One region of the Arthrobacter sp. UYCu723 genome, then DNA from elsewhere that is predicted to be linked to it. Evidence: riboswitches for the same ligand, from Rfam matches in the RefSeq annotation. Region 1 holds a riboswitch; the other holds the start of a gene.
The links. A riboswitch is a leader RNA that binds a small molecule or an ion and turns the genes downstream of it on or off. The one in region 1 is predicted to bind glycine.

Region 1 (3,403 bases):
GCGGGACCTTGCGGGTGGAGAGGCGGCCGAAGAGCTTGGGGGCGTCGCCGTCGTTGGCCAGCCCGAACACCATCCGCGAGGTGGAATAGATGCCCGAGTTGGCGGAGGACATCGCGGACGTCAGCACCACGAGGTTCACCACGGTCGCTGCGATGCCCAGCCCGGCCAGCGAGAACATGCCGATGAACGGGCTGTGGCCGGCCTGGAACTCGGTCCACGGGGTGACGGACATCAGGATGATCAGGGCGCCGACGTAGAAGAGCATGACGCGCAGCGGGATGGCGTTGATGGCGCGGGGCAGGTTGTGCTCCGGGTTCTTCGTTTCGGCCGCGGCGGTGCCCACGAGTTCAATGCCCACGAACGCGAACACGGCGATCTGGAAACCGGCCACGAAGCCCATGAATTCCTTGGGGAAGAAGCCGCCGTGGCTCCAGAGGTTGGTGAAGCTGGCGGTGCCGGCGTTGGACTGGAAGCCGGTGAAGATCATCACCAGGCCCACCACAATCAGCGCCACGATGGCCACGATCTTGATGAGCGCAAACCAGAATTCGGTCTCGCCGAAGGCCTTCACGGTGGGCAGGTTCAGCAGGAGCAGGATGATGATGGTGGCAACGCCCGGGACCCAGAGCTGGATGCCCGGCCACAGCTGCTCGGCGTAGCCGGCGATCGCGATCACGTCCGCCACACCGGTGACCACCCAGCAGAACCAGTAGGTCCAGCCGGTGAAGAAGCCGGCCCAGGGGCCCAGGAGGTCGCCGGCGAAGTCGCTGAAGGACTTGTAGTTCAGGTTGGACAGCAGCAGCTGGCCCATGGCCCGCATCACGAAGAACAGCATGAAGCCGATGATCATGTACACGAAGATCACGGAGGGCCCGGCCACCGAAATGGTCTTGCCGGAACCCATGAAAAGGCCGGTGCCGATGGCGCCGCCGATGGCCAGGAGCTGGATGTGCCGGTTGCTCAGCGAGCGTGCAAGGTGCGGGGGCGATGAAGGCCTTGGGGCTGTTCCGTCGGCAGTGAGGGTCGAACGAAGTTCCGTCATATGGATTCTTTCCTGTGTGCGGTGGAGTGCGCCAAAATGGGCGCAAAAAACGCCGGCGCCGACGCGTGCAGCAGCGCTGGCGGGCCTCGAGTGACGCATCACTCGGCCGGATCCGGGAGTTTCGTCAGGGATTGTTTAGTCCGCTTCCGTTGACTCAGGAGCGGAGAATCAGGGTGGCTGGCGTCGTTGCCGAAGTCACAGCGACAATTGTGAACACCGTCACTCGACAATGTCAAGAGGGACCACACTCGGATAAAAATGACTTATTTTTCTTGCACGCAGTCGGGAAAGCAGCTAGTGTGTGAAGCGCGTCACTTACGAGTGATGCGTGCTTATGAACTGCGGCGGGAGAGTCCTGCCGGTACATTCAGCAGGCGCCGTAGGAGCAAATCCTCCCCAGGAATCTCTCAGGCCCATGTACCGCCGCGGCAAGGCAACTCTGGAAAGCAGCAAGGCTCCGGCCTTACTCACCGACGGTGCAAGCGGCACCCTGTAACAGCAGGGTCTGCGGAATCTCTCAGGTCCAAGACAGAGCGGGGAGGAACCCGAATCATCGTGGCACCCTTAGTGCCACCTGAATTATGGAGTTCCTCATGACGATTCAGTCGTCCCTTTCCACGTTTGCAGACCGTCACATTGGTGCCCGCCGCCAGGCCGACATCGACACCATGCTCAAGGCTGTCGGCTACGACAGCGTTGATGGCCTGGTGGACACTGCCGTTCCCGACTCGATCCGCCAGGAAACCGCCCTCAGCCTGGACAACGCGCTGAGCGAGGTTGAGGTTCTTGCCGAGCTGCGCCGCCTGGCCTCAAAGAACAAGACGGCCGTGCAGATGATCGGCCAGGGCTACTACGACACCGTCACGCCCCCGGTGATCCGCCGCAACATCCTCGAGGCCCCGGCCTGGTACACCGCCTACACCCCGTACCAGCCGGAAATCTCCCAGGGCCGCCTCGAGGCCCTGCTGAACTTCCAGACCATGGTCCAGGACCTCACAGGCCTCCCGGTGGCCAACGCTTCCCTGCTGGATGAAGCCACCGCGGTGGCAGAAGCCGTGCTGCTGATGCGCCGCGCCAACAAGAACAAATCCGCTGCCGGCGGCAAGACCGTCCTGGACGCCGATGTGCTGCCGCAGACCATCGCGATCGTGAAGGGCCGCGCCGAGGCGCTTGGCTTCGAGGTGGAGGTCGCGGACCTCTCCCAGGGCCTGCCCGACGGCGAGATCAGCGGCATCGTGCTGCAGCAGCCGGGCGTTTCCGGCCGCGTGTGGGACCAGTCCGGCGTGATTGCCGCCGCCAAGGAACGCGGCGCGCTGGTCACGGTCGCAGCGGACCTGCTGGCCCTGACCCTGATCACCCCTCCGGGTGAGCAGGGCGCGGACATCGCCGTCGGAACCGCGCAGCGCCTGGGTGTTCCACTGTTCTTCGGCGGCCCGCACGCCGCCTACATGGCCGTCCGTGAAGGCATGGAGCGCACCCTCCCGGGCCGCATCGTCGGCGTCTCCAAGGACAACACCGGCATCCCCGCCTACCGTCTGGCCCTGCAGACCCGCGAGCAGCACATCCGCCGCGAGAAGGCCACCTCCAACATCTGCACCGCGCAGGCACTGCTGGCCATCGTCTCCTCGATGTACGCCGTCTACCATGGCCCCGAAGGCCTGTTGGCCATCGCCGAGACCGTCCACGGCAACGCCCGCACCCTCGCCACCACGCTGAAGACGGCCGGCCGCGAACTCGTTTCCGAGTCCTTCTTCGACACCATCACCGTCCGCGTCCCGGGCAAGGCCAAGAAGGTCATCGCCGCGGCGGAAGCCCGCGGCATCAACCTGCGCTCCATCGACGCGGACACGGTGGGTGTCTCCATTGACGAGACCACGACGCCGGAGATCCTCTCCGCGGTAGCCGTCGCCTTTGGCGCCGGTCCGGTTGGCTCTGCAACGGGCTTTGAGCTGCCCGGCTCGGTGGTGCGCTCCTCCGATTTCCTGCAGCACCCGGTGTTCAACACGCACCGCTCCGAAACCCAGCTGCTGCGCTACATCCGCAAGCTCAGCGACCGCGACCTCGCGCTGGACCGCACCATGATCCCGCTGGGTTCGTGCACCATGAAGCTGAACGCCACGGCCGAAATGGAAGCCATCTCCTGGCCGGAGTTCGCCTCCATCCACCCGTTTGCTCCGGACTCCCAGACTGAGGGCTGGCGTGAACTGATCGATGGCCTGGAAGCTGACCTGGCGGAGATCACCGGTTACGACCAGGTCTCCATCCAGCCGAACGCCGGTTCCCAGGGCGAGCTCGCCGGCCTGCTGGCCATCCGCGGCTACCACCTGTCCCGCGGCGATCAGCACCGCGACATCTGCCTGA
Region 2 (3,403 bases), 450 kb from region 1:
CCAGCCGGCGGTCTGGGAGTCCGGGGCGAAGGGGTGGATGGAGGCGAACTCCGGCCAGGAGATGGCTTCCATCTCGGCCGTGGCGTTCAGCTTCATGGTGCAGGAGCCCAGCGGGATCATGGTGCGGTCCAGCGCGAGGTCACGGTCCGAGAGCCGGCGGATGTAGCGCAGCAGCTGCGTCTCGGAGCGGTGGGTGTTGAACACCGGGTGCTGGAGGTAGTCGGAGGTGCGCTCGACGGCGGTGTCCAGGCCGAAAGCGGAATCGTCACCTGAGTCAGTGTCTGAGTCATCGCCGGATTCTGCGTCTGAGTTAGTGTCTGTGACAGTCGCGCCGAAGGCGGCGACGACGTCGGCGACAATGGCCGCCGTCGTGGCCTCATCGGCGGAGATCCCGACCGTGTCCGCGTCGATGACGCGCAGGTTGATCCCCTTAGCCTCGGCGGCGGCAATGATGTTCGCGGCCTTGCCGGGGACGGAGACGGTGACGGTGTCGAAGAAGGACGTGTGCAGCACGTCCAGGCCGGCGGCCTTCAGCGAGGCGGCGATGGTCCTGGCGTGGCCGTGGGTGGTCTCGGCGATCGCCTTCAGCCCGTCCGGGCCGTGGTAGACGGCATAGAAGGAGGACACGATCGCCAGCAGCGCCTGGGCGGTGCAGATATTGGACGTCGCCTTCTCGCGGCGGATGTGCTGCTCGCGGGTCTGCAGCGCCAGGCGGTAGGCCGGGACGCCGGCGTTGTCCTTGGACACTCCCACGAGGCGGCCGGGCATGGACCGCTCCAGGCCCTTCTGGACGGCCATGTAGGCGGCGTGCGGACCACCGAAGAACAGCGGGACGCCGAAGCGCTGGGCGGAGCCGACGGCGATATCGGCGCCCTGCTCACCCGGAGGGGTAATGAGGGTCAGGGACAGCAGGTCGGCTGCGACGGTGACGAGCGCGCCGCGTGCCTTGGCGTCCGCGATCACGGCGGTGTGGTCGAACACACGGCCGGAGACGCCGGGCTGCTGGAGGACGACGCCGTTGATGACGCCGTCGGGCAGGCCCTTGGAAAGATCGGCGATCTCGACCTCGAAGCCGAGCGCTTCGGCGCGGCCCCTCACGATCGCGATGGTCTGCGGCAGGCAGTCGGCGTCGAGGACGGTTTTGCCGTCGTGGGCGGTCTTGTTCTTGTTTGCCCTGCGCATCATCAGCACGGCTTCGGCGACGGCGGTGGCTTCGTCGAGCAGGGAGGCGTTGGCGATCGGCAGGCCGACGAGGTCCTGGACCATGGTCTGGAAGTTCAGCAGCGCCTCAAGCCGGCCCTGCGAGATTTCGGGCTGGTAGGGCGTGTACGCCGTGTACCAGGCGGGCGCCTCGAGGATGTTCCGGCGGATGACGGCCGGGGTCAGGGTGTCGTAGTAGCCCTGGCCGATCATCTGGACCGCGGTCTTGTTTTTGCCGGCCAACTTGCGCAGTTCGGCGAGGACCTCGACTTCGCTGAGGGCTTCGCCGAGCGCCAGCGGCGAATCCTGCCGGATGTCTTTCGGAACGGCGGTGTCCACCAGCGCATCGACGGTGTCGTAGCCGACAGCCTTCAGCATGGCGTCGACGTCGGACTGGCGGCGGGCGCCGATGTGCCGGTCAACGAAGGACGTGGAGGCTGGGGTAACAGTCACAAGGAACTCCATAACTAAGGCGGCGCAGGGTACGCCACATTGATTCGGGTTCCTCCCCGCTCTGTATTGGACCTGAGAGTTTCCGCGCAGCCGCGCGTTCGCAGGGCTCCGCTTGCACCGTCGGTGAGCACAGCATGTCAGAGGACAGCCTGCTACTTTCCAGAGTCGCCTTGCCGCGGCGGTACATGGGCCTGAGAGATTCCTGGGGAGGGTTTGCTCCTACGGCGCCCGCTTGTACCTACAAGCAGAACTCTCCCGCCGCAGATCAAAGGCATATTCAATTGCTCGTGACAACAGTCACAGCTCCCATTGTCCTATGGCGGGCGCGCGTCCGCAAACCAATGACCGGACCCAGGCGAGAGTTACGCCCCAGGACCGCCGTCGGACGCGACATCGCGGGAAGACTGCGGATTCGCCGGAAAATCCCGAAATTACGGCGACCCCGCGCGCTTCCGGCGACCTCGGCGGACGGGAGTTGCCCGGCCGTCCGGCTCAGCCACGCAGCCGTTCGACGGCGGCCAGCAGGCTCGCGACATCCCCGCTGACCTGCGGGAGCGGTCCGCCCGGTCCTCGGGCCAGCATCGCGTTGAAGTAGAGCCCGTCGCCCATGTAGAGCACCGCCTTGGCCATGCCCGGCCCGACGTCGGCAGCGAGCAGTTCCAGCCAGCCCGCCTGGGCGGCGGCAATGCGCTGCAGTGTTTCTTCGTGGGCCACTTCGGCCAGCCGGGTGGCGGCGACGAACACGCGGTCCATCGGGGTGTCCGCCCAGACCGAGGATTTGATGAAGTATGCGGCAGCCCCTTCCGGCGCGGCGGCCATCCTCCCGAGGTCCTCGCCGAGGAGCCGGTCGAGCCGCTCCAGCAGCACGGAAACCATGGCTTCCTTGCTCGGGAAGTGGTACAGCAGTCCCCCCTTGGAGACCCCGGCCCGCCTGGCGACGGCGTCCAGCGTGGCGGCACGTTCGCCCTCTTCGATGAGCAGGGATTCGAAGGCGTCAAGGACGGCTTCGCGGGCGACGGGTTTTCTGGGCATGGGTCCCATCATGCCTGTCCGGTCCGGAATTTCTTAACTGTACCGTCTGGACGGTATAGTTATTAATTATGAGGACTACATCGATTCCTGCAGCCACCGCCACAACGCCGGCATCCGCCCCGCGGGCGCCGTGGCGCGACTGGCTGGCGCTGTCGCTGCTGATGTTCCCGGTGCTGCTGGTCGCGGTGGACAACACGGCGCTCACCTTTGCGCTGCCCGCCATCGCCCGCGGCCTGGACGCCTCCGGGGTGCAGCTGCTGTGGATTGTGGATGCTTATCCCCTGGTCCTGGCCGGGCTGCTCGTGGCCATGGGCAGCCTGGGCGACCGGATCGGACGCCGCAGGCTCCTTTTCATCGGCAGCACGGGCTTCGCGGCGGTCTCGGCTGTCACCGCCTTCGCGCCCAGCGCCGAATGGCTGATCGCCGGACGGGCGGGGCTGGGCTTCTTCGGCGCGATGCTGATGCCGTCCACCCTGTCCCTGATCCGCAACATCTTCCCGGAGCCGAACCGGCGCCGGCTGGCCGTGGCCATCTGGGCTGCGGGTTTCTCCGGCGGCGCCGCCCTGGGCCCGATCTTCGGCGGCTGGCTCGTGGAGCACTTCTGGTGGGGCGCCGTCCTGCTCGTCGCTGTGCCGATCATCCTGCCGCTGCTGGCGCTCGGGCCCATCCTGATCCCGGAATCGCGCGATCCGAATCCCGGCCGGGTGGACGTGCCCAG

Region 2: linked by a shared signal. The riboswitch ahead of gcvP (aminomethyl-transferring glycine dehydrogenase) and the one ahead of gcvP (aminomethyl-transferring glycine dehydrogenase) in region 1 are both predicted to bind glycine.

The regions. Positions count from the first base shown of each region.
Region 1 is NZ_JBSSBW010000001.1:1,350,930-1,354,332, forward strand. Features, by position in the region: gene ACVWZ8_RS06265 (amino acid permease) at 1-1,042, opposite strand, end outside; glycine riboswitch at 1,378-1,475, shown strand; glycine riboswitch at 1,477-1,584, shown strand; gene gcvP (aminomethyl-transferring glycine dehydrogenase) at 1,624-3,403, shown strand, end outside.
Region 2 is NZ_JBSSBW010000001.1:897,177-900,579, forward strand. Features, by position in the region: gene gcvP (aminomethyl-transferring glycine dehydrogenase) at 1-1,665, opposite strand, end outside; glycine riboswitch at 1,705-1,821, opposite strand; glycine riboswitch at 1,823-1,921, opposite strand; gene ACVWZ8_RS03995 (TetR/AcrR family transcriptional regulator) at 2,146-2,685, opposite strand; gene ACVWZ8_RS04000 (MFS transporter) at 2,754-3,403, shown strand, end outside.